DNA from 4 places in the Streptomyces sp. NEAU-174 genome. Region 1 is predicted to be linked to each of the others. Evidence: riboswitches for the same ligand, from Rfam matches in the RefSeq annotation. Region 1 holds a riboswitch; each other region holds the start of a gene.

Evidence for each region. Region 1 has a riboswitch for cobalamin ahead of ACT2CW_RS21830 (CbtB domain-containing protein). Riboswitches for the same ligand answer to the same signal wherever they lie in the genome.
Region 2: linked by a shared signal. The riboswitch ahead of ACT2CW_RS41325 (cobalamin biosynthesis protein) and the one ahead of ACT2CW_RS21830 (CbtB domain-containing protein) in region 1 are both predicted to bind cobalamin.
Region 3: linked by a shared signal. The riboswitch ahead of metE (5-methyltetrahydropteroyltriglutamate--homocysteine S-methyltransferase) and the one ahead of ACT2CW_RS21830 (CbtB domain-containing protein) in region 1 are both predicted to bind cobalamin.
Region 4: linked by a shared signal. The riboswitch ahead of ACT2CW_RS11785 (ribonucleoside-diphosphate reductase subunit alpha) and the one ahead of ACT2CW_RS21830 (CbtB domain-containing protein) in region 1 are both predicted to bind cobalamin.

What each region holds. Positions count from the first base shown of each region.
Region 1 is NZ_JBQTCE010000007.1:246,200-253,704, forward strand. It holds gene ACT2CW_RS21805 (response regulator transcription factor) at 24-728, shown strand; gene ACT2CW_RS21810 (HAMP domain-containing sensor histidine kinase) at 851-2,278, shown strand; gene ACT2CW_RS21815 (FAD-dependent monooxygenase) at 2,294-3,811, opposite strand; gene ACT2CW_RS21820 (TetR/AcrR family transcriptional regulator) at 3,893-4,543, shown strand; gene ACT2CW_RS21825 (CbtA family protein) at 4,656-5,417, opposite strand; gene ACT2CW_RS21830 (CbtB domain-containing protein) at 5,442-5,663, opposite strand; cobalamin riboswitch at 5,701-5,827, opposite strand; gene ACT2CW_RS21835 (MurR/RpiR family transcriptional regulator) at 5,898-6,797, opposite strand; gene ACT2CW_RS21840 (polysaccharide deacetylase family protein) at 6,911-7,505, shown strand, end outside.
Region 2 is NZ_JBQTCE010000020.1:64,969-72,473, forward strand. It holds gene ACT2CW_RS41300 (hypothetical protein) at 1-690, opposite strand, end outside; gene ACT2CW_RS41305 (alpha/beta hydrolase) at 888-2,015, opposite strand; gene ACT2CW_RS41310 (class II aldolase/adducin family protein) at 2,105-2,791, opposite strand; gene ACT2CW_RS41315 (anion permease) at 3,163-4,443, shown strand; gene ACT2CW_RS41320 (hypothetical protein) at 4,457-4,708, shown strand; cobalamin riboswitch at 4,851-5,068, shown strand; gene ACT2CW_RS41325 (cobalamin biosynthesis protein) at 5,215-6,198, shown strand; gene ACT2CW_RS41330 (cobyric acid synthase) at 6,195-7,505, shown strand, end outside.
Region 3 is NZ_JBQTCE010000007.1:133,826-141,330, reverse strand. It holds gene ACT2CW_RS21305 (helix-turn-helix transcriptional regulator) at 98-1,015, shown strand; gene metE (5-methyltetrahydropteroyltriglutamate--homocysteine S-methyltransferase) at 956-3,274, opposite strand; cobalamin riboswitch at 3,442-3,662, opposite strand; gene ACT2CW_RS21295 (hypothetical protein) at 3,731-3,958, opposite strand; gene ileS (isoleucine--tRNA ligase) at 4,256-7,405, shown strand; gene ACT2CW_RS21285 (amino acid adenylation domain-containing protein) at 7,479-7,505, shown strand, end outside.
Region 4 is NZ_JBQTCE010000003.1:535,439-542,943, forward strand. It holds gene ACT2CW_RS11755 (hypothetical protein) at 1-3, shown strand, start outside; gene ACT2CW_RS11760 (DUF7196 family protein) at 64-234, shown strand; gene ACT2CW_RS11765 (GNAT family N-acetyltransferase) at 268-774, shown strand; gene ACT2CW_RS11770 (TetR/AcrR family transcriptional regulator) at 788-1,408, opposite strand; gene ACT2CW_RS11775 (ABC transporter permease) at 1,535-2,452, shown strand; gene ACT2CW_RS11780 (ABC transporter ATP-binding protein) at 2,445-3,278, shown strand; adenosylcobalamin-variant (AdoCbl-variant) riboswitch at 3,419-3,520, shown strand; gene ACT2CW_RS11785 (ribonucleoside-diphosphate reductase subunit alpha) at 3,703-6,102, shown strand; gene ACT2CW_RS11790 (ribonucleotide-diphosphate reductase subunit beta) at 6,120-7,151, shown strand; gene def (peptide deformylase) at 7,217-7,505, opposite strand, start outside.

The DNA.
Region 1 (7,505 bases):
ACGATCGGGCGAGGGCGGGACGGATGACGGCATCGGAACGGCTGCTGGTGGTGGAGGACGAGCCGACGCTGCGCGAGTTGCTCTCCGCGAGTCTGCGGCTTGCGGGCTTCGCGGTGGTCGCGGTCGCGACCGGCGAACAGGCGCTGGCCGCGGTGCGGGAGCGGCGTCCCGGCCTGATCGTGCTGGATGTGATGCTGCCCGACATCGACGGCTTCGAGGTCGTCCACCGGCTGCGCGGGCAGCATCCGCTCGCCGCGGCGGGCCATCCCCCGGTGCTGTTCCTCACCGCCCGCGACGCGCCCGAGGACCGGATCAGCGGACTCAGGGCGGGCGGTGACGACTACGTCACCAAGCCGTTCAACCTGGAGGAGCTGGTCCTGCGCATCCGGGCCATTCTGCGCCGCGTCAGCGGGCGGCAGTCCGACGGCCGGCTGGTCGCCGGCGATCTGGAGCTGGACCCCGACAGCCATCAGGTGACCCGGGGCGGGCGGCCGGTGCGGCTGTCCCCGACCGAGTTCAGCCTGCTGCGCGTGTTGATGGAGAACGCCGGGCAGGTGCTGTCGAAGTCCCAGCTCCTGGAGCTGGTCTGGCAGTACGACTTCGGGGGCGACGACAGCATCGTCGCCTCCTACATCAGCTATCTGCGGCGCAAGGTGGATCCGGGCGAGCCGAAGCTGATCCATACGGTGCGCGGCACCGGGTATGTGCTGCGGAGGCCGCCGCGGTGAGCGCCCGTCCCCTGCGCGGGCCGCGTGGCAGGCTCTCGCTGCGCGGGCTAGGTGGCAGGCTCTCGCCGCGCGGGCTGCGCGGCCGGCTCTCGCTGCGCGGTCGGCTGCTGGCCATCGCCCTGATGCTGCTCGTGGCCGCCCTGCTCGGCAGCAACGCCCTGGCCGTCGTCCTGCTCAAGCGCGACCTGGTGCATCAGCTGGACAACCGGCTCCGCACCGCCGCCACAGCCGCCGCGCGCCTCACCGACCCGTCCGACCCGGCGGGCGATCGGACATCCCGGGTGCGCGACACCGTGGAGCAGCAGCTGACCGGCGACGTCTATCTGGCCTCCCTCGGCCCGAACGGCCGCGTCCGGCAGGTCATCCGGCCCGCGGCACACAGTGCCCCCGCCCTGCCCCCGCTCGGCGCGACGGCGGTCGGCGAGCGCGGCCGTCGGCCCTTCGGGGCCCCGGCCGCCGACGGCGGCGAGACATGGCGGGTGATCGCCGTACCGCTCAACGCGCCGGGAGAACGGCGGAAGCAGGCCGAGGGCACCCACAGCGTGGTCGTCGCGGCCTCCCTCGCCCAGGTCAACGCGACGATCAGACAGCTCGGCACCCGGATGCTGCTCATCGACTCCCTGGTGCTGGCGCTGCTCGCCGGGGCCGGGTGGTTCGCCGTACGCGCCGGGCTGCGCCCGCTGCGCCGGGTCGAGGCCACCGCGGCGGCCATCGCCGACGGCGACCTGTCCAGCCGCGTCCCGGAGCTGGCCGCCGCCCGCACCGAACTCGGCCGGCTGGCCGGGGCGCTCAACGGCATGCTGGACCGGGTCGAGGAGAGCGACGCCGCGCGGGCGGCCGCCGCCGAGCGGATGCGCCGCTTCATCGCGGACGCCAGCCACGAACTGCGCACCCCGCTCTTCGGCATCAAGGGGTTCACCGAGCTGTACCGGATGGGCGGCATGCCCGAGCGCGCCGATGTCGACGCCGCGATGGGCCGTATCGAACGGGAGGCGGCGCGGCTGGTCCGGCTGGTCGAGGACCTGCTGCTGCTCGCCCGCCTCGACGAGTACGCCGCCGCCGCGGACCTCCCGCTGCATCCCACCCCCATGGATCTGCGCACCCTGGCCGCCGACGCCCTGCACGACCTGCGCGCGCTCGATCCACGGCGCCCGGTCACCCTCACCGGCCCCGGCGGCGGGCCGCCGGGTGGCGCGCCGGTGCTCGGCGACGAGGCGCGACTGCGCCAGGTGACCTCCAACCTCGTCGGCAACGCCGTGGCGCACACCCCGCCCGGCACTCCGGTCCGGATCGGCGTCGGCACGCGGGACGGTCTGGCGGTGCTGGAACTGCACGACGAGGGGCCGGGGATGTCCGAGGAGCAGGCCGCCCGCGCCTTCGACCGCTTCTACCGCGCGGATGACGCCCGCGGCCGCACCGACAGCGGAGGCGCGGGGCTCGGCCTCGCGATCGTCCACTCCCTGGTGACGGCGCACCACGGCCGGGTCGAAGTGCGTACGGCACCGGCCGAGGGCGCCACCTTCCGCATCCTGCTCCCCCTGGACGAGTGATCCAACGCCCCCAGCTCAGTGCACCTTCGTCAGCCCGCCGTCGATCGTGGCGAGCAGGGTCTCGTCGCACGCGGCCGGGGTGTCCGCGGCCCAGCACACATAGCCGTCGGGGCGGATGAGCAGGGCGGCGGCGCCCAGGTCGTCCGCGCAGGTGGCCCGGACGAGGTCGACGCGTGGCGGGAGCCGGAGGCCGTCCGGGACGGCTCCGGCCAGATCGAGCAGAACGGCGTGGCCCGAGCCGAACAGCGCCGACAACCGGGTGGCACCGTCCTCGGTGACCAGGTCGGCGTCCGGCACCCGCTGTCCGGTGAGGGGATGGTCGCCGGGCAGTTCGTAGCGCAGTGAGAGCCCGGATATCAGTCCCGCGAGGTGGCGGTTGGCGTCGGGCAGCCGCAGCAGGTCGATGAAGATGTCACGCAGGGCGGCCACGTCCTCGCTCGGGTTCGTGTCCGCCAGGACCCGCTGGGCCGACGTGTGGTGCAGGACCTGAGCTCCGACCGGGTGCCGTTCGGCGTGATAGCTGTCCAGGAGGCCGCTCGGCGCCCGGTCCTGGATGACCGCGGCCAGTTTCCAGCCGAGGTTGAACGCGTCCTGCATACCGAGGTTGAGCCCCTGGCCGCCCAGCGGCGGATGGATATGGGCGGCGTCGCCCGCGAACAGCACGCGGCCCACGCGGTACCGCTCCAGCTGTCGCGTGGCATCGCTGAAGCGCGAGGAGTTCTCCACGGCCCCCAGGGTGGTCTCCTCGCCGTACACCTCCCGCAGCGCGGTGGCGATCTCCTCATGGGTGACCGGGGCGTCGCGGACGGTGTCCACCTGGTCCGCGCGCCCGAAGGTGAAGCGGTAGAGGTCACCCTCGACCGGGATCAGCATGGCCCAGTAGTCGCCCACACGACGGGTCATGGTGCTGATGTGCCCCATCCGCTTCGGCACCAGCGAGGACACCGCGGTCAGCCGGACGTCGGTCAGCACCGCCTGATGGGTCCCGGCCCGCCCGGGAAACGGCAGCTCCAGCAGTTTCCGCACCGTGCTGTGGCCGCCGTCGCACGCCACCAGATAGCGCGCCCGCACCTCAAGACCGCCCGCCGTCACGGCCACGCCGTCCTCGTCCGGCTCGACCTTCGTGACGGCGGCGCCCCGCAGAACCCGGGCGCCCGCGGCGGTCACCCGCTCCTCGAGCACCTCCTCGATCTTCCACTGAGGGATGCCGATCACGCTGTTGTGCCCGGTCCGCCAGGGGGTGCAGTCCAAGGGCACGGGCAGCAGCGCGAAGTTCCCGCCCACCGGGGCACGCTGGATGGCCCGCCGCAGCATCGGCTCCAACAGCCCGCGCGACTCCAGCAGTTCGGCCGTACGGGGCTGGATCGCGCCGCCCTTCACCTGCTCGACGCGCTGGTCCAGCTTCTCCAGCACCAGGGTCTCGACCCCGGCCAGCGCCAGCTCGTACGCCAGCATCAGCCCGGTCGGCCCGGCGCCCGCGATGACGACGTCGGTCGTGCTCACCGTCGTCGTCTCAGTCTTCTCCGTGGACACGGTCACTCCTCCTCGATTTCTCGCCTCGGGCTATATGTATACCAGGTGCAGAAATCCCCTGAGGGCAATTGCTCTGCTACGGTGGTCGGCGTGGACGGCAAGCCAGGGCTACGGGAGCGGAAGAAGCAGCGGACCCACGCGGCGATCTCCGAGGCGGCGATCACGCTCTTCCTCGAACACGGCTTCAACCAGGTCTCGGTGGCCCAGGTGGCCGAGGCGGCCGAGGTGTCCAAGCGCACGCTCTTCGCCTACTTCCCGGCGAAGGAAGATCTCGTGGTGCACCGCCTCGCCGACCACGAGGCCGAAAGCGCCCGCGTCGTACGGGCCCGCCCGCCCCGCACCGCCCCGCTGACCGCACTGCGCGAGCACTTCCTCAAGGGCCTGCGCGAACGGGACCCGATCACCGGGCTCAACGACCATCCCCAGATCCTCAAACTCACCCGGATGATCCTCGACACACCCTCACTGGTGGCCCGGATGGAGCGGTTCAAGGCCGGTGCCGAGCGCGAGCTCGCGCGGGCGCTGCGGGAGACGGCGGACACCCCGGAGCTCACCGCGCGGCTGGCCGCCGTCCAAATCGTCGCCGTCCAGTGGTCACTGGCACAGGACAACACCCAACGCGTGACGTACGGGGAGCCGGCCGACGAGCGCTACGCGGGTGCGGTGGCCGACGCGGAGCACGCGTTCGCGCTGCTGGAGAACGGACTGCGGCAGCTGTCCCCGCGGAAGTGACTCCAGGCGCCCCGCACGGGCGCCTCCGGGGCGTCAGGTGCCGGGACGTGCCCGCCCAACGCGAGAGGGCCCCCGGAAACAGCTCCGCGGGCCCTCATGCGTCTCGGCGTGGTCAGTTCGAGGCGGCCGCCATCGCCCGGCTCTCCTCGGCCTTCGCGGGCTTGGGGTTCAGCAACCGCTCGGCGAGCTCGCCGAAGAGGAGGCCGAAGCCACCCCACAGGATCAGCTGCATGGCGAGGGCGGACAGCCGGAACCGCCACAGGACGGTGGCCGGGAAGTCCGCCGGGACCTCGTTGACGACGGGCAGGAAGGCGAACGCCAGCCCGATGACGACGGCGAAGGCGGCCACCGCGGCGACGGTGGCGTACCAGGTGCCCAGCCTCGGGGCGAGCCGCTTGCCGAGGATGGTGGCCGCGATCGCGAGGAGCACGCTGAGCACCATCATCAGGAAGTACAGCGTCGTCCGCTTGCCGATGGTGTCGCCGTTGCCGACGGCGGGCGGGTTGGCCGGGTACTTCAGGAACGGCACGACGTAGACCGCGAGCAGCGCGCAGCCGGACAGCAGCAGCGCGGTGGCCCGCGGGCCGAAGCGGCCGACGCGGCCGAGGGCGACGCAGTAGGCGAGGGCGGCGATACCGCCGAACGCGACCCCGTAGATCAGCACACCGGTGGCCAGACCGGCGGTGGACTGAAGACTGCGGGAGACGATCTCGACCTCGTGCTCATGCGCGGACGCGTGGGCCTCCTCGAAGCCGATCGCGCGGTCGACGTTCGGCTCGCCGAGGAAATAGGCGGCGATCAGGGCGAGCACACCGGCACCAAGACCGGCGAGCATGCCCCGCACCAACAGGTTTCTCACTGTTGCGGAGTTCATGGGGGTGCGGCGTCCCTCGCCTCCTCAGTGGCAGGGGAAGCCGAGCAGATGGCGGGCGTCATGCACCCACTCATGGACACCCGAGCCGGAGAGGACCGCGGTCGCGCCCTGCTCGGCGCCGACGAAGTACAGCAGGACCAGCATCAGGATGCCGAAGAAGACGGCCCACGGAGCTATCGCCTTCAGCGGCAACGTGGCGGGCAGTTCGGGGGTGGTGGCTGTCGGCTGCGCGACATGCTGCGCCATGGCAGTGGCCTCCTACGGGAGTTCGCGTCCCATCTCGGTGGTGCACAAGACGATGGCTGCGGGTCTGACTCACGGACGTCCCCTTCGGATACGTCCCGTTCACAGTGGCGCGACCGTGCCGGATTCCCACCGGCTTCCGTCAGACCATCGTCGATATCGCACCGACGGTACCGCGTGTGGGATGCCTGGCCAAGACCGGCCACCTGGTGAGACGCCGCCAGAACCCGCACGACCTCACTCGTCGCGGCCGTCATGGGGGCTGTTGGGCGGCAGGAAGTGACCGCGCAGACGGGTCAGCAGTTCGGAGGTCTCCAGCGCGCGCTCGCCCAACTGGGAGGCCACGGCCAGGGCCAGGGCGTCCACGACGGCCAGTGAGCCGAGGGTCTCGCGGGTGGCCCCGGAGGCGGAGAGGGTGGCCAGGAGGGTGACGGCCACCCGGTCGCCGAGCGCCGGGCCGAGGGCGTCCGTGATCAGGACGACCGGGGCGCCCACCTCCTCGGCGTGGTCGATGATGACCTCGATCTCCTTGAAGAGCCGGGCCGGGGCGAAGATCACCACGACGTCGTCCGCCGAGAGCGGCACCAGCGCGTCCGGCAGCCTGAAGCCCATGTCCGCCGTGTGACGGGCCTTGAGCCCCAGCCGGTTGAGCCTCAGCGCGAGGTACTCGGCGACGATGCCGGACGGGCCGGCGCCGAAGGTCATGACCTCCTCGGCGGGCAGCAGCCGCTCCACGGCCGCGGCGAAGGCGTCGGCGCGCAGACCGCGCCGGGTCTCGTGGATGACCTCGGCGGCGTCCTCGAAGACCCGGTCCAGCAGCTCCTCGGTGGATCCGGCCATGTGCTCGACGCGGCTGCGCAGCCGTGCGGAGGGCCGCATCAAGGTGGCGAGGGACCGGGCCACGGCGTGTTTGAGGCCGGTGAAGCCGCTGTAGCCGAGGGCCTTGGCGGTCCGGACCACCGTGGCGTCGCTGGTGCCGGTGAGCGCGCCGAGTTCACTCGCGGAGGAGAAGCCCACCTCCTGCGGATGCTCTCTGAGGAACGCCGCGACCTTCTGCTCGGCGGGCGCGAGCCGCGGCCAGGCGGCCGCCACCCGCTGCTGGAGCGGCGCGCCCTCCGGGATCTCCGCCATGTCCATGGGTTGCCCTCTCTCGACGTGCGTCCGTAGCGCTTGACGTGCGTCCGTAGCGCATCCTACGTTCCTCGCGTCGCATTCACGACAAGTTCGTAGCAGACACTACGGAGCCTTCCATGACCCCTTCCGCTGCCCCGACGCCCGGCCACCGGCCCCGGCCGGGGGCGGTCGACCGACCCCGGTGGCCGGGCGGCGCCCGCTGCGCCGTGCTGCTGAGCTTCGACGTGGACGGCCCGGCGCTGCTGGCCAACCTCGGCCACGCCCCCGACATCTGGCGCTCCCCGCGGCTGTTCTCGCTCGGCGCGTACGGCCCGCACCGGGGCACCCCCCGGATCCTGGACCTGCTGGAAGACTTCCGGATCCCCGCCACCTTCTTCGTCCCCGGCTGGACCGCCGAGAGCTGGCCCGACCTGCTGCGGACCATCGCGGACCGCGGCCATGAGCTGGGCCACCACGGCTATCTGCACGAGCTGTACTACTCCAGGACCATCGCCGAGCAGCGCGCGCTGATCGAGCGCAGCCAGGAGATCTTCCAGCGGGTGGCCGGCACCACGGCCGTGGGATTCCGCACGCCCTCCGGTGACTTCAGCGCCGACAGCCCCCAGCTGCTGTGCGATCTCGGCTTCTCCTACTCCAGCTCCATGCGCGGCGACGACCGCCCGTACCGCTGGCGGATCGACGGGCGCGACACCGACCTCATCGAGATCCCCG
Region 2 (7,505 bases), on a different contig from region 1:
CTCGAGCGTGGCGCTGTCCTCGGCGTCCTTGGCGTCGTCGGCGCTCGCGGCGCCCCCGGCGGGCTCCCGGTCCTCCCCGACCTCCTGGGGGACCTCGCACCGCTCGGTGCGCAGCTCGGCGACCCGCTGCCGGAGCATGTCCAGCAGGGCGGAGATCTGCACGGGACCGGCCGAGAGCTGGAGCAGGGAGAGCAGCTGCGGTACGGCTTCGACGACCTCCGCGACCGCCGTCGGCTCGGCCGTCTCGGGGGCGGGGCAGGCCAGGGACCACGCGTCCAGGAGCGCGACCCAGCCGCGCAGCACGGCGCTGTCGTCCCGGTCCCACGCCTGGAGCCGCCAGCCGGGGCGGGTGGTGCCCGCGTGGTGCTCGATGAGCCCGATGAGGCGGGCGCGGTCCCAGTCGGTCCGCACCTCCCGCTCGCTCACCCCGAGCGCCTCGGCGGCGCGGGCGGCGGCCTCGTCGGACAGCGCGCCGGGCGCGCCGTGCTCGGCCGCGGCCCAGTGGGCGATCGCCACGGCCCCGGTGAGCCCCGCCCTGGCCTGCCGGGCCAGCTCCGACGGGGGCGGAGTGCCCTCCGGCGGACGGGGCGCCGGTCTTGAGCCGCGGTTCACCGCGGGCCGGCGGGCCGTGGCCATCGGCCGGTTACGGACAAGTCGGAGCCGGGAGTCGCGCGGAGTACGGGACGTCACGGAAGCAGTCTCGCCGTTGACGGCCCGAAAGCCCAATCGGCACCCGTCCGGCGGTCGCCGCGAAGGGTTCACGCCATCTTACGAACGCTTCCGCCGCCGCCCCGCGAACGCCTCCCGCGCCGTCCCGCACGCGCTTTCGCGATCGCCTTACGGGCGCTACAGGAGGTCGGGCGGCGCGGGAGGCCGCCTTACGGGCGCTACAGGAGCGGTATCAGAAAGCGCCGCAGCGCCTCCTCGTACGCCTTGGGGTCCGCGTTCCACATGGCCGCGTGCGGGGCCTGCCGCACCGTGTGAAGGGTCACCAGATCGCGCCGCCGGTCGACGAGTTCGCGCGAGACGTGCCACGGCGCGAGGGTGTCGTCGGGGCCGTGGGCGACGAGCGTGGGCACGGACAGCCGCTCCGGGTCGGCCACCTCAGGGAGCCTGCTGTCGTGGAGCCCGGTGCGCCCCTCGGCGGCGCGCAGGGCGAGCGGGAGCAGCGGCGCGGGGATGCCGCGGGCCGCGGCGAGGGCGCGCAGGGTGGCCTGCCAGTCGAGCACCGGGGAGTCCAGGACGAGGCCGATGACGCGGTGCCGCAGCGCGGAGTTCGCGGCGGCGTGGAGGGCCATCGAGGCGCCGGTGGACCAGCCGTGCAGCACGACCCCGGTCGCCCCGTACTCCACCGCGTAGCGGATGGCCGCGTCCAGGTCGCGCCACTCGGTGTCGCCGAGGTGGGATATGCCGTCCTCGGAGCGCGGGGCGCCGGGGTCCCCCCGGTAGGCGAGGTCGAGCACCGGCACCCGCAACTGCCGCAGGAAGGGCATGACGACCATAGGGTGCTCACGGGTGGTACCGAGGCCATGGGTGGTGATCACCCAGGTGGAGCGTTCGCCGGGGATGAACCAGGCGGGCAGCGGCCCGAGTTCGCCGGGCACGTCCACGTCGGCGTGGTCGATGCCGAGCGCGTCCCGCGGGTTGCCGATGTGCACCTGGGGGGTCAGCCGCACCCGGGTGCCGGGGGTGAGCTCGCCGTGGGTGACCCGCTCCAGACGGCGTACGACGCAGTCGGCGGGGTGCGGGGCGTCCTCGATGACGGGGCCGACGACGGCGTGGCAGGAGCGGCCGGTGAGGCCGTAGGTGCCGGGGCGCAGCGAGGCGAGCGAGCGGGTCAGGGTGATCTGGCCGGCCGCGGTCGCGTGGACGGTCAGCGGCGCCTCGTTCGGCAGCGGGCGGTCGGGGGCCGGTTTCAGCGCAGCGCTGGTGGCGTACCGTCCGGCCGCCACCGCGGCCACGCCGACACTCAGCAGGGTGGTGGCGGCCGCGACCGCCGTTGTTCGCAGACGCATCCCTCCCAGTGTGGTCGGCGAGGCGGCCCCCGGCCAGCGGGCGTACCCGGCCGGGTGACCGCCGGGCCGGGGCCCGGGGCGTGCCGGGCTCAGCCCTTCTGGCCGTAGCCGCTCAGCTTCTCGGCGGCGCGCCGCATCTCGTCCGGCGGGATCAGGGAGGGGGTGCGGCCGGGGACGGAGACCGCGGTGAGCCAGACCTGGCACATCCATTCGAGCTGGGCGGTGCGGTCGTACGCCTGGTCCAGGGTGGCGCCGTGGACGACGGTGCCGTGGTTGCGCAGCAGACAGCCGCTGCGGTCGCGCAGCGCCTCGAGCATGGCGGCGGCCAGTTCGTCCGTGCCGTAGAGCGCGTAGGGCGCGACGCGGACCGGGCCGCCGAGGGCGGCGGTCATGTAGTGGATCGCGGGGAGCTCGTCGACGAGCGTGGAGACGGCCGTGGCGTGGACGGCGTGGGTGTGGACCACGGCCTCGGCGTCGGTCTCCCGGTAGATCGCGAGGTGCATGGGCAGCTCGCTGGTGGGCTTCAGCGTGCCGAGGACCTGCTGTCCGTCCAGGTCGACGGCGACGGCGTCCCTGGGGCCGAGCCGGTCGTACGGGACGCCGCTCGGGGTCACCAGGACGGTGTCGCCGACCCGGGCCGAGACATTGCCCGAGGTGCCGACGACCAGGCCGTCGGCGGTGGTCCTGCGGGCCGTACTCACCACCTGCGTCCATGCCTGCCGCAGGGGATGCGTCAGCCGCGGCTGCGGCTGCCGCGTGGATCGCGACTGGGTCACCTGCCCTCACCTCCGGGGCCCGATCCTTCCAGGCGGCCGCCGACCGCGCGGCGGCGGGACCGGCGCAGCGGGCGCGGCGGCGGGACCGGCGCGGCGGGCGACTACGACCGTGCCTCGTGGGCACCCGACTCCGGACGGGTGAACGTGAGGGGACGGCGGACGCACGCGAGACCGGCCTCGGGGCCGCCTCCGGTGGCTCTCGAACGCGGCTCAACTCCCCTACGACATGGGAGCGTAGGCTGAAATTCACCAGGCTTTAGCGACACCGCAACCATGTCACCCCGATGCCCTGCTCAGTTCATCTCCCGTTCACCCTGTTTCCTTACGTTCACCGTGCCACTAACGACCTTCGAAACTGATTGACCGGGTGTATGGAACACATCACGCTTCTCATCGGGATCGTGATCGTCACGGCCTTGGTGTTCGACTTCACGAACGGCTTTCACGACACGGCTAACGCCATGGCCACCACCATCTCCACGGGAGCACTCGGGCCCAGGGTGGCGGTGGCGATGTCGGCCGTCCTCAATCTCGTCGGCGCGTTCCTGTCCGTGGAGGTGGCCAAGACCATCTCCGGCGGGATCATCGACGAGGGATCCGGTATCCAGCCAGAAGTGATCTTCGCGGGACTCGTCGGCGCGATCCTGTGGAATCTGGTGACGTGGCTCGCCGGACTCCCCTCCAGCTCCTCGCACGCCCTGTTCGGCGGTCTGATCGGCGCCACCGTGGTCTCCGTGGGCCTGGACGGGGTCAACGGCGACGCGATCGTCATGAAGGTCCTGATCCCCGCCGTCGCCGCGCCGATCGTGGCCGGCATCGCCACGCTGGCCGCCACCCGGCTCACCTACCGGCTCGGCCGCGACCGCTCCCCCGAGGACACCGCGAAGGGCTACCGCGCGGGGCAGATCGCCTCGGCCGCCCTGGTCTCCCTGGCCCACGGCACCAACGACGCCCAGAAGACGATGGGCGTGATCACCCTGGCGCTGGTCACCGGGAACGTGGTGGCGCCCGACTCCGACCCGCCGCTGTGGGTCATCGTCTCGGCGGGCCTGGCCATCGCGCTCGGCACCTACCTGGGCGGCTGGCGCATCATCCGCACCATGGGCAAGGGCATCACCGACATCCAGCCGCCGCAGGGCTTCGCCGCCCAGACCGGCGCCGCGACCGTCATCCTCGCCTCCTCCCACATCGGCTTCGCGCTGTCCACCACCCAGGTCTGCTCCGGCGCCGTCATGGGCGCGGGTGTCGGCCGCAAGGGCGCCGTGGTGCGCTGGTCGACCGCGGGCCGCATGGTGGTCGCCTGGGTGCTGACCCTGCCGGCCGCCGGTCTGGTGGCGGGCGCCGCCGCGCTCCTCGCCGACCAGGGGAACGCGGGAATCACGGCGGTGGCCGTGCTCGCCGTCCTGGCCTGCGGGGCGATCTGGATGCTGTCGCGCCGCAAGCCCGTGGACCACACCAACGTCAACGAGGTCGGCACCCAGGAGCCGGTGGGCGCCGTCACGGCCGCCCTGCGGTCCGTGGCCCCGCCGCCCGCCGGTGCGGCGAGCGCCGCCCCCGAGGACGACACCTCGGAGCACACCCCCGAGCACACCCCCGAGCAGACCCCCGAGCAGACCCCCACCCCCGCCGCCGCGAGCAGCACCACCCGCTAAGGAGCCAGGAAACATGAGCATCGACTGGGCGGCACTCGGCCAGGTCTTCGGCATCAGCCTCGCGGTGACCGTCGGCATGGTGGGCGTCTTCACCCTGGGCATCGTCGGCACCTCCCGTAAGGCGGCGCCGGAGCAGGGCGGCACGGCCGCCGCCGTGCCCGGGGGCGCGGTGGGCGCCTCCTCGCTCACGCGCACCGGCGCGTACGCCTGCTTCGCGGTGTGCGCCGCGGCCGTGGCATACGGCATCTATCTGATCGTCGCCTGAGGACCCCGCTTCCCCGAACGACCCACCGGCCGCCGGATCGTGGCGCTGACCAGCGCCGACCATCCGGCGGCCGTCCTGTGGGGGGCGGTTGGCTGTGGGGCTCGGCACACTCGGGCGTCATAGGTCATATGCGAGTTGACGGCCATTCGCGGCCCATGGTGGACTTCCCGAGCCAAACGGCGGCAGGAGAGGAAGCCGGTGAGAATCCGGCGCGGTCCCGCCACTGTCACCGGGGAGCACCCTCCCATCGCCTGTATGGGGTCACGGCTCGTCCGTACGGTTCGTCGCGTACGCGGGGCTGGAAGACCGGGAGGGCCGCGGATCCGGGAGCCAGGAGACTCTCACCGCCGGTCACGTCGAACCAGGGCGCGGACCCTGAGTGAGGACATACCGCCATGCCCGGCATCGTCACGCCGCCAGCCCTCCCTGTCCGCCTCGGCTCTTCCGGCCCCTCCGGCCCGTCTGGTTCCGTATCGCCGCGCCGAGGCGTGACGGCGGCCTGACGGATGCCTGCCGACCACGCCTCGTTCACGTGTGGCGCGGCCCTCGGCTTCCTCGGCGACCTCGCCACGGGTGACCCGCGCCGCGGCCATCCGGTGGCCGCGTTCGGGCGCGCCGCCGCGGCCGCCGAGCGCCGGCTGTGGCGCGACCACCGGGGCTACGGGGCCCTGCACACCGCGCTGTGCGCGGGCGGCGCGGCCGCCGGTGCCGCGCTGCTGACCCGCGCCGTACGGGGCCTCGGCAGCCGCCGTGGCGCGGAGGTCGCGCTGACCGCCGCCGCCACCTGGGCCGTGCTGGGCGGCACGAGCCTGGGCCGGGAGGCACGGGCCGTCGGCGGGGCGCTGGCCGCCGGGGACCTCGAGGTCGCCCGGGAGCGGCTGCCGCATCTGTGCGGCCGCGATCCGCAGGCGCTGGACGGGCCGCAGATCGCCCGCGCGGTGGTCGAATCGGTGGCCGAGAACACCTCCGACGCCGTCGTGGGCGCGCTGGTGTGGGGCGCCGTGGGCGGCGTGCCGGGGCTCATAGGATTCCGCGCCGTCAACACCCTGGACGCCATGGTGGGCCACAAGTCGCCGCGCTACCGGCGGTTCGGCTGGGCGGCGGCCCGGCTGGACGATGTGGCCGGCTGGCCCGGTGCGCGCCTTACGGCGGCCCTGGCGACGCTCGCGGGCCCCGATCCGCGCGGTGCGTGGCGCGCCTGGCGGCGCGACGGCGGACGCCATCCGAGCCCCAACGCGGGCCCCGTGGAGGCGTCCTTCGCGGGCGCGCTCGGCGTCCGGCTGGGCGGCACCCTCGCGTACGGCGGCCGGGTCGAGCACCGGCCGGTGCTCAACTCCGGCGGGCGGCCGGTGGAGTCGGCCGACATCGAGCGGGCGATACGGCTGTCGCGGCGCGTCGGCGTGCTGGCGCTCGGGGTGTCCATGGCGGCCCGGCCGGTCCTGAGGGCGTTGACGGGGCGGCCCCGGGCCTTGGGAAGGGGCGGCGGATGAGCGGGATACGCGGTAAGGGCGGCACGGAGGGTTCCGGGGCACGCGGCTCCGGGGCACGCGGCGGGGGGCTGCTCGTCGCGGGCACGACCTCCGACGCGGGCAAGAGCGTGGTGACGGCCGGGATCTGCCGGTGGCTCGCCCGTAAGGGCGTCAGCGTGGCGCCCTTCAAGGCGCAGAACATGTCGCTCAACTCCTTCGTCACCCGGGAGGGGGCGGAGATCGGGCGGGCGCAGGCCATGCAGGCGGCCGCCGCGCGCGTCGAGCCCAGTGCGCTGATGAACCCGGTCCTGCTGAAGCCGGGCGGCGACCGCAGCAGCCAGGTGGTGCTGCTGGGCAAGCCGGTGGGCGAGCTGAGCGCGCGTGGCTACTTCGGCGGGCCCGGGGCCCCCTCACCCGGCGAGAGGGTCTCCACAGGGCGGGAGGCGCTGCTGGGGACCGTCACGGAGTGCCTGGAGGAGCTGCGGCGCACCCATGACGCGGTGATCTGCGAGGGCGCGGGCAGCCCCGCCGAGATCAATCTGCGCCGCACCGACATCGTCAACATGGGTCTTGCGCGCGCCGCCGGGCTTCCGGTCGTGGTGGTCGGGGACATCGACCGCGGTGGTGTCTTCGCGTCCTTCTTCGGCACGACCGCGCTGCTGTCGGCCGCCGATCAACGGCATGTGGCCGCCTACCTGGTGAACAAGTTCCGCGGCGATGCGAGCCTTCTGGAGCCCGGCCTCGAGATGCTGCGCGACCTCACCGGGCGCCCGACCGTCGGGGTGCTCCCGTTCGCCCACGGGCTGGGCATCGACGAGGAGGACGGGCTGCGGGTGTCGCTGCGCGGCGCGGTGCGGGAGAGCGTCGTGGCGCCCCCTTACGGCGCGGACGTCCTGCGGATCGCGGTGGCCGCCGTGCCGCTGATGTCCAACTTCACGGACGTGGACGCGCTGGCGGCAGAGCCGGGCGTGATCGTGCGGTTCGTGGACCGGCCCGAGGAACTGGCCGACGCCGACCTGGTGGTGCTGCCGGGCACCAGGGGCACCGTAAGGGCGCTGGAGTGGCTGCGTGAGCGCGGGCTGGCCGACGCGATCGCCCGGCGGGCCGTCGAGGGCCGTCCGGTGCTGGGCGTCTGCGGCGGCTTCCAGGCGCTCGGGGAGCGCATCGAGGACGAGGTCGAGTCGAAGGCCGGGACGGTCGCCGGGCTCGGGCTGCTGCCGGTGCGGGTGCGGTTCGCGGCCGAGAAGACCCTGGCCCGGCCGGTGGGCGAGGCGCTCGGCGAGCGGGTGGAGGGCTACGAGATCCACCACGGGGTCGCCGAGCTGCTG
Region 3 (7,505 bases), 110 kb from region 1:
ACGTTCGCCGCCCGCGCCCACGCCGGCCAGTGCCGTCCCCGTCACTAGGACCGGCAGTACCCAGGCTGATCCGGCGCCGCGCGGCGAGAATGCACCCATGGCTACCTCCCGCTCCGACTTCGCCGCGCTGCTGCGCGCCTGGCGCGACCGCCTCGCCCCTGCCGACGCCGGCTTCACCCCGAAGGCGAGCCGCCGCGCCCCGGGGCTGCGCCGCGAGGAGCTCGCCGAGCTGGCCGGGCTCTCCGTCGACTACATCCTGCGGCTGGAGCAGGGACGCGCGAAGCACCCCTCGGACCAGGTCGTGGGCGCCCTCGCCCGCGCGCTCCAGCTGTCCCGCGCCGAACGCGACCAGCTGTACCGGAGCGCCGGGCTGCTGCCGCCGCGGGACGGGACGGTCAGCTCCCACGTGCCCCCGGGCATCCAGCGGCTCGCGGCGCGCCTGGGCGACGTCCCGATCGGGGTGTTCACCGCCGACTGGACCCTGGTGTGGTGGAACGCCATGTGGAGCGCCCTGCACGGCGACCCCACCGTGCTCCCGGCCGCCGAACGCAACCTCGCCCGCGCCCTGTTCGGCACCGGTGCCGCCCGCGACCCCGTGCTCCGCGTCCGCCCCGAGCGCGGAACCGACACCTTCGAAACCTCGATCGTGGCCGACCTGAAGGACGCCGTCTCCCGCTACCCCGCCGACGCCCGGCTCGCCCGTCTGGTGCGGGAACTCCGGGCGGAGTCCGAGGTCTTCGACCGTCACTGGGCCACCCGGGCGACCGCCGCCCAGCACACCTCGGACCGCAAGACGATCCGGCATCCGGAGATCGGCGACATCCTGCTCGACTGCGATGTGCTCATCGTCCCCGGCGCGGATCTGCGCATGGTCACCTACACGGCGGCGACCGGAACCGGCGACGCGGGCAAGCTGGACCTGCTCCGCGTCACCGGCCCCGGCCGGGCGTCCGGGTCAGGACGCGGGCAGCTCACCTCGGACCGTACGGGCCGCGGTGACCAGGTTCTCCAGTGAGGCGCGGGTCTCCGGCCAGCCGCGGGTCTTCAGCCCGCAGTCGGGGTTGACCCACAGCCGCTCGGCCGGGATGGCCTTGAGTCCCGTCCGCAGCAGTTCGGCCGCCTCCTCCGCGCCGGGCACCCGCGGCGAGTGGATGTCGTACACCCCGGGCCCGGCCTCGCGCGGATAGCCGTGGGCGGCGAGCTCGCGGGCCACCTGCATATGGGAGCGGGCGGCCTCCAGGCTGATGACATCGGCGTCGAGGTCGTCGATCGCCTGGACGATGTCGCCGAACTCGGCGTAGCACATATGGGTGTGGATCTGGGTGCCGGGGCGTACGCCGCCGGTGGTGAGCCGGAAGGCCTCGGTCGCCCAGGCCAGATAGGCGGGCCGGTCCGCGGTGCGCAGCGGCAGGGTCTCGCGCAGCGCGGGCTCGTCCACCTGGATGACCGAGGTCCCGGCCGCCTCCAGGTCGTTCACCTCGTCGCGCAGGGCGAGCGCCACCTGGCGGGCGGTCTCGCCGCGGGGCTGGTCGTCGCGGACGAAGGACCAGGCGAGCATGGTGACCGGCCCGGTGAGCATGCCCTTGACCGGGCGGTCGGTGAGGGACTGCGCGTACGCCGTCCAGCGCACCGTCATCGGCTCGGGGCGCGCGATGTCACCGGCCAGGATCGGCGGGCGGACGTAACGGGTGCCGTAGGACTGGACCCAGCCGTGCTGGGTGGCGAGGTAGCCGGTGAGCTGTTCGGCGAAGTACTGGACCATGTCGTTGCGCTCGGCCTCGCCGTGCACCAGCACATCCAGGCCGGTCTTCTCCTGGAAGGAGATCACCTCCCGGATCTCGGCCCTGATGCGCTCCTCGTACCCGGCCGTGTCGATCCGGCCCGCGCGCAGGTCGGCGCGGGCGGTGCGCAGTTCGCCGGTCTGCGGGAAGGAGCCGATGGTGGTGGTCGGCAGCAGCGGCAGCCGGAGGTGGGCGCGCTGGGCCGCGGTGCGCTCGGCGTACGGCTGGGAGCGGCGGGCGTCGGCCTCGGTGACCGCGGCGGCGCGGGCGCGGACGGCCGGGTCGCGGGTGATGGGGGAGCCCGCGCGGGAGGCGATATCGGCCCGGTTCGCGGCCAGCTCGGCGGCGATCGCGCCGGTGCCGCGGGCCAGGCCCCTGGCGAGGGTGACGATCTCCGCGGTCTTCTGCCGGGCGAAGGCCAGCCAGCGCAGGATCTGCGGTTCGATGTCCCGCTCGGCCGTCGTGTCGAGGGGGACGTGCAGCAGCGAGCAGGAGGCGGCCACGTCGACCCGGTCCGCCAGGCCCAGCAGAGTGCCGAGCGTGGCCAGGGACTTCTCCAGGTCGTTGACCCAGATGTTGCGGCCGTTGACGACACCGGCGACCAGCCGCTTGCGGGGCACCCCGCCGACGGCGGCCAGCGCGTCCAGATTCGCCGCGGCGGCCTCCGTGAAGTCCAGCGCCAGCCCCTCGACCGGGGCCTTGGCCAGCACCGGCAGCGCCTCGCCGAGGCGGTCGAAGTACGAGGCGACCAGCAGCTTCGGGCGGTCGGCGAGGGCGCCGAGGTCGCGGTAGGCGCGGGCGGCCGCGTTCAGCTCCGCGGCGGTGCGGTCCTGGACCAGAGCGGGCTCGTCGAGCTGCGCCCACTCGGCACCGGCCGCTCGCAGATCGGCCAGGACCTCGGCGTACACCGGAAGCAGCCGGTCCAGGAGGGTGAGCGGCTCGAAGTCCGCGGGCGCGCCGGGCGCGGGCTTGGCGAGCAGGAGGTAGGTGACGGGGCCGACGAGGACCGGCCGCGCGGCCGGTCCGAGGGCGAGGGCCTCCTTGAGCTCGGCGACCTGCTTGGCGGAGTCGGCGGTGAAGACCGTGTCCGGGCCCAGCTCGGGGACCAGGTAGTGGTAGTTGGTGTCGAACCACTTGGTCATCTCCAGCGGCGCCACGTCCTGTGTGCCCCGCGCCATCGCGAAGTACCCGTCGAGCGGGTCGGCGGCGACCGCGTCCCGGTGGCGGTCGGGGATGGCGCCGACCATGACGGTGGTGTCCAGCACATGGTCGTAGTACGAGAAGTCGCCGGTGGGGACCTCGTCGATGCCCGCCCCGGCCAGCCGGCGCCAGTTGGCGCGGCGCAGTTCGGCGGCGGTGGCCCTCAGCGCGTCGGCGGTGACGCGGCCCTTCCAGTAGCCCTCGATCGCCTTCTTCAGTTCCCGGTTCGGGCCCTGGCGGGGGTAGCCGTACACGGTGGCCCGTGCCGCCGCGGCCGCGGACTTGGTGGTCACGGAGATCTCCTTCGCGAGATGGATCCCTGAGGTCCCGGCGACGGGAGGAGGGCGCGAAGGGTGACGGACCGGACGCCACGACGTCGCGCGGCAGGCGCGCGGTCGTCCGCCTGGTGCATGTTCGCCGACCCGCCCTCGAGGTCACCGGGATGTCCGCGCACGGGTGGTCCGTACGCGGGCAGATGGCAGGTCTTCGGACTCACGGGCGCGCCCTCCTCAGGAGGACACCTACTGGCCGTCGCTTCCCAGGTCCTCTCACCGGACCCAGTGCGTATGACGGCGGTCGTTCCCGCTCACCGCTGCGGGGCAGTCCCGGATTCCCACCGGGTTCCCTCTTGCGACGCGTCCCGCCTGGCGGACGGGGCGAACCAGCTGCACCGGCCAGCCTACGGCATGGGAAACCCCCGGCCGCCTCGGCCGGGGGTACCGCTCCTCACGGGCTCGTGGAGCGGGGGGTCAGCACGAGCTGGAGTCCGACTGGCCCACCAGATTGACCGGGACGGTGACGAAGGAGAACTGGTTGCTGGCGCATACGCCGGGGAAGGTCGTGGTCGTGCTGCTGGTGTTGTCGACGGTGACATCGGGGCCGTCCTCCGCGACGGCACCGGTCGCGCCGACGGCGAGGGACGCGGCGGTGAGAGCGAGCGTGGACAGGGCGGTCAGGGCGGCGGTCCGCATACGCATGGGAACTCCTTGCTGGGGATGAGCGGCCGGGAATGACCGGCTTCGCATGCATGGTGCCCCTTTGTCGGGCGGACCGCGGCCCAACGTCCCCCCAATGGGGTAACGCGTCACCCGCTGTCACGTCATGCACCTTGCCGTTCCAGCCGGCCCGGCCACACTGAAGGGAAATCGCCGGGTAATCGCGGGGCGCCATCGGCGCGCATGCCGATGTTTCCGCGATTACCGGGCATTTCCCGTCCCCTCGTTAGAGTCGGCCCTCACTGCACTGCGGGCCGACCCTGCGAGGTTTACTGAGCGATGGCATATCCGATGGCCGGGGCCGATGGCGTGCCCGCGAGACCGCATTTTCCCGAGGTCGAACTCGACGTCCTGGACTACTGGGAGAAGAACCACATCTTCCAGGAGACCGTGGCGGCGCGGAAAGCCGAGGACGCCGAAGAATTCGTGTTCTACGACGGGCCGCCGTTCGCCAATGGCCTGCCGCACTACGGCCATCTGCTGGCCGGTTACGCGAAGGACGTGGTGCCGCGCTATCAGACCATGCGCGGCCGCAGGGTCGAACGGCGCTTCGGCTGGACCTCGCACGGGCTGCCCGCGGAACTCGACGCCGAAAAGCAACTCGGCGTCACCGCCAAGTCCGATATCGAGCGCATGGGCGTCGAGCGGTTCAACGAGGTGTGCCGCACGACGGTGATGCGCTATACCGGCGAATGGCGCGACTACGTCAATCGGCAGGCCCGCTGGGTCGATTTCGACGAATCCGTCAAAACCCATGACCTGGACTACATGGAGAGCGTCATGTGGGCGTTCAAGACCATGTGGGACAAGGGGCTCATCTATCAGGGACATTCGGTTTCCTGGTATTGCGCGCACTGCGAGACCCCGCTGGCCAACGCCGAGAGCAGCGGCCGTATCGACGGCAGCGACACCCACCGCGAGGTGCCGGGCACCACCGTGGTCGTGGGCGTGCCGCTGGACGGCGGCGAGCTGCTGCTGGTGGAGTCCGAGCAGCCCTGGGCGCTGCCGGGCGCCACGGCGGTGGCCGTGCACCCCGAGGCCGAGTACGCCGTGGTGGAGCGCGGCGGGCGGCGCCTGGTGGTGGCGGCCGAGCGGCTCGACGCCCACGCCGATCTGGTGGGTGGCGGCCCTGTGGTCGCCCGGCACAGTGGCGCCGAGCTGGCGGGCCGCCGCTACACACCGCTGTTCGACTTCTCCGCCACCGCGACCGCCACTGCCCCCGCCACCGCCTCCACCACCGCCGACGACGACAGCCATGTCGTGGTGGCGGAGCGCTTCGTGGACACCGGCGAGGGCACCGGCGCGGTGGCCGTCACCCCGTGTTTCGACGAGCGGGACCACGCCCTCGCCACCGAGGAGGGCATCGGCCGGACCTACCCGGTCGACTCCGCCGGCCGCTACACCGACGAGGTGCCACCGTGCGCCGGAGCCCCGGTGCTGGAGTCCACCGAGACCGTGCTCCGCCTGCTGGAGACGGGCGGCGCGCTGCTGAGCAGCCGGCCGCACACCCGCTCCCGGCCGCACTGCTGGCGCTGCGGCACACAGCTGCTGCAACACGCCATCGCCACCTGGTTCGTCGCCGTCACCCGGCTGCGCACCCGGATGCTCGAACTCAACGAGCGGATCAGCTGGACCCCCGAGCATGTGCGCGACGGCCAGTTCGGCAACTGGGTGCGCGGCGCCAAGGACTGGAACATCTCCCGCAACCGCTACTGGGGCGCCCCCATCCCGGTGTGGGTGTCGGACGACCCGGCCCACCCCCGGGTCGATGTGTACGGCTCGCTGGACGAGATCGAGCGCGACTTCGGCGTACGGCCGGGCGATCTGCACCGTCCGTACATCGACGAGCTGACCCGCCCCAACCCCGACGACCCGTCGGGCCGGTCGGTGATGCGGCGGGTGCCCGAGGTGCTGGACTGCTGGTTCGAGACCGGCTCCATGCCGTTCGCGCAGGTGCACTACCCCTTCGAGAACGCCGAGTGGTTCGAGCGCCACTCCCCGGGCGACTTCGTGGTCGAGTACTACGCCCAGACCCGCGGCTGGTTCTACAACATGCACGTCATGTCGACCGCGCTGTTCGACCGCCCGGCCTTCGCCAACTGCACCGTCCTCGGTGTGGTGCTCGGCCACGACGGCCAGGCCATGTCCAAGGCGCGCAACAACTACCTCGATGTCAACGACGTCTTCGCCCGCGACGGCTCCGACGCCATGCGCTGGTTCCTCATGAGCTCACCTCTGCTGCGCGCCCGGGACCTCGAGGTCACCGAGGCCGGCAGCAGGGAGGCCCTGCGCCAGGTGCTGCTGCCGCTGTGGAACGCCTGGCACTTCCTGACCCTGTACGCGGGCGACACCGAGGGCCGGATCCGCACGGACGCCGGCCATCCGCTGGACCGCTATCTGCTGGCCAAGACCCGTGACCTGGTCGAGTCGGCCACCCGCGCGATGGACGACTACGACCTCTCGCGCGCCTGCTCCGCGCTGCGGGACCACCTCGATGTGCTGACCAACTGGTACATCCGCTGCTCCCGCGACCGGTTCACCGCCGGAGACCGCGCGGCCGTGGACACCCTGCACACCGCGCTCGAAGCGCTGTGCCGGCTGATGGCACCGCTGCTGCCGCTCATCACCGAGCGGATCTGGCGCGGGCTGACCGGTGGCCGGTCGGTGCACCTGACCACCTGGCCCTCGGCGGAGGAGCTGCCGTCCGACCCGGAGCTGGTGCGGGTGATGGACCGGGTGCGCGAGGTCGCCTCGACCGCGCTCGGCCAGCGCAAGAGCCACCGGCTGCGGCTGCGGCTGCCCCTGGCGCGGCTGGTGATCGCCGACCCCGACGCCCCCGCGCTGGAGCCCTACACCGGGCTGCTCCGCGATCAGCTCAACGTCAAGGACGTCCGGCTCACCACCGATGTCTCCGCCCACGGCCGGATGCGGCTGACCGTCGACCCCCGCAAGTGCGGCCCCCGCCTCGGCGGGGCGGTGCAGGAGGTCATCCGCGCCGCCGCCACCGACGACTGGACCACGGACGAGGACGGCAACGTCGTGGCGGCGGGGCGGGAGCTGCTCGCCGGTGAGTACGAGCTGCGGCTCGCCGCCGACGGACCGGGCGCCGTCGCCGCGCTGCCCGGCGGAGCGGGGCTGATCGTGCTCGATGTCGAGGTGACCGAGGAACTGGCGGCCGAGGGCGCGGCACGCGACCTGGTGCGCGTGGTGCAGCAGGCGCGCCGCGCGGCCGGCCTCGAGGTGTCGGACCGCATCGCGCTGAGCGTCGAGCTGCCCGACGCGGTGGCGGCACGGATCCGGGCCCATGACGCGCTGCTGAAGGCCGAGACCCTGGCCGAGCGCCTGACGTACGGCCCCCTCGCGGACGCCGGTCACGAGGGCGTCATCGGCGACGGCACCGCGGTCCGGGTGCGCATCGACAGGCTCTGACCCGGCCCTGACCCGGCTCCGACCCTGCTCCGACCCTGCTCCGACCCGGCTCCGACACAGGAAGAGAGAACGGATGACCCGTCTAGAAGGGCTTGTGAGC
Region 4 (7,505 bases), on a different contig from region 1:
TGACCCCCAACCCCAACCCCAACCCCAACTCACCACCGACCCGAGGGAAAGGCAGGGAAGACCATGGCCTGCAACTGCGGCGGAACGGCGGCTCAATGGCCGCCCCAACCCGTTGTCGTCTATGAGCTGACGCTGCCGGACGGCACGGTCCGGCGCTATGTCACCCACCAGGAAGCCGACGCCGCCAACAAGCGCGCGGGCTCCACCGGAGTGATCACCGCCGTCACCCAGTGACACCGGGCACCCGGCATGCGGCAGACTGCGGGCATGGACATCACCATCAGGCGCGCGCGGGACGAGGAGCTGGACGCAATAGGAGAGCTCACCGCGCGGGTGTATCTCGGGGACGGTCTCCTGGACTTCGGGGACAGTGATTCTTATCTCGCCACCCTGCGCGACGCCCGCCGCCGGGCCGCCGAGGCCGAGCTGCTGGTCGCGGCGGACGCGGCGAGCGACGAGGTCCTGGGGGCCGTGGCGTTCGCCGTGCACGGCGGGGCGTACGCGGAGCTGGCCCGCCCCGGCGAGGGCGAGTTCCGGATGCTGGCCGTCCGCCCCGAGTCCCGCCGTCGCGGGGCCGCCGAGGCGCTCGTGCGAGCCTGCCTGGACCGGGCCCGCGCACTGGGCCTGCGGCGAATCGTGATCAGCAGCCAGCACTCGATGACCGCCGCCCACCGCCTGTACGAGCGCCTGGGCTTCACCCGCGCCCCGGAGCGCGACTGGGCGCCCCTGCCGGAGACGGACATCACCCTCTGGGCCTTCACCGTGGAGCTGTGAGACCGGCCGCCGCTCAGCGAGACATACGAGCGGCGGCCAAAGCAGCGGTGGTCGCCGCGGCCAGGCCGTCCAGATATCCCTCGGGGAGGGGCGATCGCATGGTGCTCAGGCGCCAGTAAAGCGGGCCACTGGCCAGGTCGAGAGCGAGATCGACGTCCGTGTCGGCCGACAGCTCTCCCCGGTTGACCGCGTTGCGGATGACCACGTCGGCGATCCCGCGCTGGGAATCCCGCACTGCCGCTTGCAATGCCTGGGCCATATCCGGGTTACGCGCGGATTCCGCGAACAGGTCAGGAATGATTTGCGCGGCCATCGGATGCCAGAGAACCCGAGCCGTCGCTTCCAGCAAAACCTTTATGTCGCCTTGCAGAGAACCAGTGTCCGGCGTCGGCAGGCCCTGTTTCGCCAAGGCGGAGACGACCTCGAGAACGATGGGAAGTTTCGAACGCCAGCGACGGTAGATGGCCGCCTTCCCCACCCCGGCCCGGCGCGCCACTCGTTCAATCGACATGCGCCCGTAGCCGACGGTCGCCAGCTCCTCGAAGACCGCCGCGCGGATGGCGTCCGTGACGTTCTCCTGGAGTACCGCGGCGCCCGCGGGGACGCGCCGGGGCTTGGTTGGCTCCTTCTCCATGGCTTGAGCCTACTCGACGGTGGAACGGTTGCGTTCCATCGTCGCCTGCTCTAGGTTACGCAACGACGGAACGCACCCGTTCCGTCGTAAGTGCCGAGGCCAGCCGCAGGGCCGAAAGGTGTCTACGTGAGCCAGCTCCTCGTTCGAGACAGCGAACGAATCCACCCTCCCGAGAATCTCGCGGCCGTGGCAGCCGCCCATGGCCTCACGGTCAGCGGCGCCCGGGTGGGGCTGCGTGAATACGGCCGTCAGCTGTGGGGCCGGCGCCATTTCATCCTGGCCTTTTCGCAGGCGAAGCTCACCGCCCAGTACAGCCAGGCCAAGCTGGGTCAGCTGTGGCAGGTGGTGACCCCGCTGCTCAACGCGGCGGTGTACTTCCTCATCTTCGGCATGCTGCTGAAGAGCAACCGGGGCCTGCCGAACGACGTGTACATTCCGTTCCTGGTGACGGGTGTGTTCGTCTTCACCTTCACCCAGGCGTCCGCCATGGCGGGCGTACGGGCGATCTCCGGGAATCTGGGGCTGGTGCGGGCCCTGCACTTTCCGCGCGCCTCGCTCCCCATCTCGTTCGCGCTCCAGCAGCTCCAGCAGTTGCTGTTCTCGATGATCGTGCTGGCCGTCGTATTGGTGGGCTTCGGTCACTTCCCGGCGCTGGCCTGGCTGTTGATTGTCCCCACGCTGGCCCTGCAATTCGTCTTCAACACCGGCCTGTCGCTGATCGTGGCGCGGCTCGGCGCCAAAACACCGGACCTCGCGCAGCTACTGCCGTTCATTCTGCGTACGTGGATGTATGCCTCGGGCGTGATGTTTCCGCTGGCCCGCACCCTCGAACACGCGGGGGCGAGCGGCTGGATCAGCGACGCCATGCTGGCGAATCCGGCGGCCGTGTATATGGACTTGATGCGCTATGCCCTGATCAACGATTACCCCTCGTCGAACCTGCCGCCGCATGTGTGGGCGCTGGCCCTGGGCTGGGCGGTGCTCTTCGGTGTCGGGGGATTCGTGTACTTCTGGAAGGCAGAGGAGCAGTACGGCCGTGGCTGAGCAGACCCTCGACAAAGGTGCCCAGGCGGAGCGGGCCGAGCAGGCCGCTCGGGCGGCTTCCGCGCCGGCGCGGGTGCCCACCGTCATCGCCGACGACGTCCATATCGTCTACCGGGTCAACGGCGGCCCGAAGGGGAAGGGCAGTGCCACCGCCGCCCTCAGTCGTCTGCTGGGGCGGAAGAGCGCGCCGGGTATGCGTGAGGTGCACGCGGTGCGCGGGGTCACCTTCGTGGCGTACAAGGGTGAGTCGATCGGTCTGATCGGGTCCAATGGGTCGGGGAAGTCGACGCTGCTGAAGGCGGTGGCGGGGCTGCTGCCCACCGAGCGCGGCAAGGTCTACACCCATGGCCAGCCGTCGCTGCTGGGGGTGAACGCGGCTCTGATGAACGACCTGACCGGTGAGCGGAACGTGATCCTGGGCGGTCTGGCGATGGGGATGTCGCGTGAGCAGGTCCGGGAGCGCTACCAGGGCATCGTGGACTTCTCCGGCATCAATGAGAAGGGTGACTTCATCACCCTGCCGATGCGGACGTACTCCTCGGGCATGGCGGCCCGGCTGCGGTTCTCCATCGCCGCGGCCAAGGACCACGATGTGCTGATGATCGACGAGGCGCTGGCCACCGGTGACAGGAAGTTCCAAAAGCGTTCCGAGGCCCGGATCCGGGAGCTCCGTCAGGAAGCCGGCACGGTCTTCCTCGTCAGCCACAACAACAAGTCCATCCGGGACACCTGTGACCGGGTGCTGTGGCTGGAGAAGGGCGAGCTGCTGATGGACGGCCCGACCGACGAGGTCATCAAGGCGTACGAGAAGGAGACCGGCAAGTAGGCCCCGCCTGGCCGCCGCCTGACCAGGACGCCGGCTCGCCAGGCCGGAACGCACTAGCACATTCATGCGAAACTCCGCAGCTCCGACACAAGATATGGGGGCGCGTGCGTCGGCCAACACAAGATGTATGCTCGTCCTCGCTGTCGCCGCAGGGGAATCCGGTGGGAATCCGGAACTGTCCCGCAACGGTGTACGTGTGCGCTCAATTCGGCGTGCCCGTGAGTCCGAGCGCCTGCCGACAGCCCTGTGAACACGTCCCCCGGCCTCGAGGGTTGGGCCGATGGACGCTGCGTGGTGTGCCTGGCGTACGAGGAGTGCGGCACCGGCATGCCCGTACGCGACCGTCGCACCACCCCTCGCGGCCTCGGGCCCGTCCGGAGTTGTGATCCGGACCGGCCCTGACCGAGCGAAGGAGAGCACCTCAGTGACCATCGCGCCCGCCGATCCGGTTTCAGCGCAGGCGGCTTCTCAGGCAGCGGACGACGCGCCCGGGACCGCCCTGCTACGGACGCTGACCGGACTCACCGCCGACCTGCCCGCCACCGACCCCGGCAAGGTCGCGGCCGCCGCCCTGCGCGGCCGTCATCCCGGCTCGGACGAGGCGGAGTTGCGCGGGCTCGCGACCGAGGCGGCGGCCGGACTGATCGCCGAGGAGCCGGAGTACTCACGGCTCGCGGCACGGCTGCTGGCGCTCACCATCACGGAGGAGGCGGCCGGGCAGGGCGCGGTCTCCTTCTCGGCCTCCGTCCGGGTGGGCCACCGCGAGGGCCTGCTCGCCGACTCCACCGCGGAGTTCGCCGCCGCCCACGCCGAGCGGCTGGACGCGCTGGTGGAGCGGGCGCTGGCCGACGGCGCAGACAACCGCTTCGGCTACTTCGGGCTGCGCACCCTCTACAGCCGTTATCTGCTGCGCCACCCGATCACCCGTCAGGTGATCGAGACCCCGCAGCACTTCCTGCTGCGCGTGGCCTGCGGGCTCGCCGAGAACCTCTCGGAGCGTGCGCTGGACGATGTGGCCGAGCTCTACCGGCTGACCAGCACGCTGTCGTATCTGCCCAGCTCCCCCACGCTGTTCAACTCCGGCACCCGGCATCCGCAGATGTCGTCCTGCTATCTGCTGGACTCCCCGCTGGACGAGCTGGACTCGATCTACAACCGCTACCACCAGGTGGCGCGGCTGTCGAAGCACGCGGGCGGCATCGGCCTGTCCTACTCCCGCATCCGGGCCCGCGGTTCGCTGATCCGGGGCACCAACGGGCACTCCAACGGCATCGTGCCGTTCCTTCGCACGCTCGACGCCTCGGTGGCCGCCGTGAACCAGGGCGGCCGGCGCAAGGGCGCGGCCTGTGTCTACCTGGAGACCTGGCACGCGGACCTCGAGGAGTTCCTGGAGCTGCGGGACAACACCGGCGAGGACGCCCGCCGCACCCACAACCTCAACATCGCCCACTGGATCCCGGACGAGTTCATGCGCCGGGTCGAGGCGGACGCCGACTGGTCGCTGTTCTCCCCGGCCGACGCGCCCGATCTGGTGGACCTGTGGGGCGAGGAGTTCGACGCCGCGTACCGCAGGGCCGAGGCCGAGGGGAAGGCGGTCAAGCAGGTCCCGGCGCGCCAGCTGTACGCCCGGATGATGCGCACCCTCGCGCAGACCGGCAACGGCTGGATGACGTTCAAGGACGCCGCCAACCGCACCGCCAACCAGACCGCCGAGCCCGGCCGGGTCGTCCACTCCTCCAACCTCTGCACCGAGATCCTGGAGGTCACGAACGACGGCGAGACCGCCGTGTGCAACCTCGGATCGGTCAACCTCGCCGCGCACCTGGGCGAGGACGGGCAGCTGGACTGGGAGCGCCTGGACGCCACCGTCCACACCGCCGTGACCTTCCTCGACCGCGTGGTGGACATCAACTTCTACCCCACGGAGGAGGCCGGGGCCTCCAACTCCCGCTGGCGCCCGGTGGGTCTGGGCCTCATGGGGCTCCAGGACGTCTTCTTCCGGCTGCGGCTGCCGTTCGACTCGCCCGAGGCCACGGCGCTCTCCACGCGGATCTCCGAGCGCATCATGCTCGCCGCGTACGAGGCGTCCTGCGAGCTCGCCGAGCGCCACGGCCCGCACCCCGCCTGGGCCGAGACCCGCACCGCGCGCGGTGTGCTGCACCCGGACCACTACCCGGACGCGGTGGTCACCTGGCCGGAGCGCTGGCAGGCGCTGCGCGAGCGGATGGCGAAGTCCGGGATGCGGAACTCGCTGCTGCTGGCGATCGCGCCGACCGCGACCATCGCCTCCATCGCGGGTGTCTACGAGTGCATCGAGCCGCAGGTCTCCAACCTCTTCAAGCGCGAAACGCTGAGCGGGGAGTTCCTCCAGGTCAACTCCTACCTGGTGGACGACCTCAAGAAGCTGGGCGTCTGGGACGCCCAGACCCGTGAGGCGCTGCGCGAGTCCAATGGCTCGGTCCAGGACCTCTCCTGGGTGCCCGCGGACGTACGGGAGCTGTACCGCACCGCGTGGGAGATCCCGCAGCGCGCCCTGATCGACATGGCGGCGGCCCGCACGCCGTACCTGGACCAGAGCCAGTCGCTGAACCTCTTCATGGCCTCGCCGACCATCGGCAAGCTCAGCTCGATGTACGCCTACGCCTGGAAGCGCGGCATAAAGACCACGTACTACCTGCGCTCGCGTCCGGCCACCCGGATCGCCCAGAGCGCCCGGGGCGGCGCCGCCACCCCCGCTCCGCTGCCCGTACAGCAGGCCCCGGCCGAGGCCGACGCGATCGCCTGCTCCCTGGAAAACCCCGAGTCCTGCGAGGCCTGCCAGTAATGCCCACCGCATCCGAGATGACCACCGTGAACACCGCGCCGGGCCACGTCAAGAACCTGCTGGACCCCGGGTTCGAGCTGACCCTGCGGCCGATGCGGTACCCGCAGTTCTACGACCGCTACCGCGACGCGATCAAGAACACCTGGACCGTGGAGGAGGTCGACCTCCACTCCGACGTCGCCGACCTCGCCAAGCTCTCCCCCGGTGAACAGCACCTCATCGGCCGTCTGGTCGCCTTCTTCGCGACCGGCGACTCGATCGTGGCCAACAACCTGGTGCTGACGCTCTACAAGCACATCAACTCCCCCGAGGCGCGGCTGTATCTGTCGCGGCAGCTCTTCGAGGAGGCGGTGCACGTCCAGTTCTATCTGACGCTGCTGGACACCTACCTCCCCGACCCGGACGACCGCGCCGCGGCCTTCGCCGCCGTCGAGAACATCCCCTCCATCCGGGAGAAGGCGGAGTTCTGCTTCCGCTGGATGGACTCGGTGGAGAAGATCGAGCGGCTGGAGACCAAGGCGGACCGCCGCCGCTTCCTGCTCAACCTGATCTGCTTCGCGGCCTGCATCGAGGGGCTGTTCTTCTACGGCGCCTTCGCGTATGTGTACTGGCTCCGCTCGCGCGGGCTGCTGCACGGCCTGGCGACGGGCACCAACTGGGTGTTCCGCGACGAGTCGATGCACATGGAGTTCGCCTTCTCGGTCGTGGACACCGTCCGCGAGGAGGAGCCGGACCTCTTCGACGACGAGCTCCAGCGGCAGGTCACCGACATGCTGAAGGAGGCCGTCGAGGCGGAGCTCCAGTTCGCCCGCGATCTGTGCGGGGACGGGCTGCCGGGCATGAACACCGCGTCGATGCAGGAGTACCTGGAGTGCGTGGCCGACCAGCGCCTCCAGCGGCTCGGCTTCGCGCCGGTCTTCGGCTCGGAGAACCCGTTCTCCTTCATGGAGCTCCAGAACGTGCAGGAGCTGACGAACTTCTTCGAGCGGCGCGCTTCGGCGTATCAGGTCGCGGTGGAGGGGTCGGTGGCGTTCGACGACGACTTCTGATGTCGGAGGAGCTCTGACATCACAAGGCCGAACCCAAGGGCCCGACCCTGTGATGTAGGACACACTCAGTCGTTGGGCACCGTCTCATAGCGGGCGGTGCCCTCGGCCATCTGCTTCAGCACATCCTTACGGTCGCGCTTGGAGAGCCGGTCGATGTAGAGGTAGCCGTAGAGGTGGTCGGTCTCGTGCTGGAGGCAGCGCGCGAAGTAGCCGGTGCCGCGCACGGCGATCGGCTCGCCGTCGAGGTCCTGGCCGCGCACCACCGCGTAGTCGGGGCGGGCCAGCTCGGCGTAGGCCGTGGGGACCGACAGACAGCCCTCGTTGGAGTCGTCCAGCACCCGGCGGTCGGCGGGC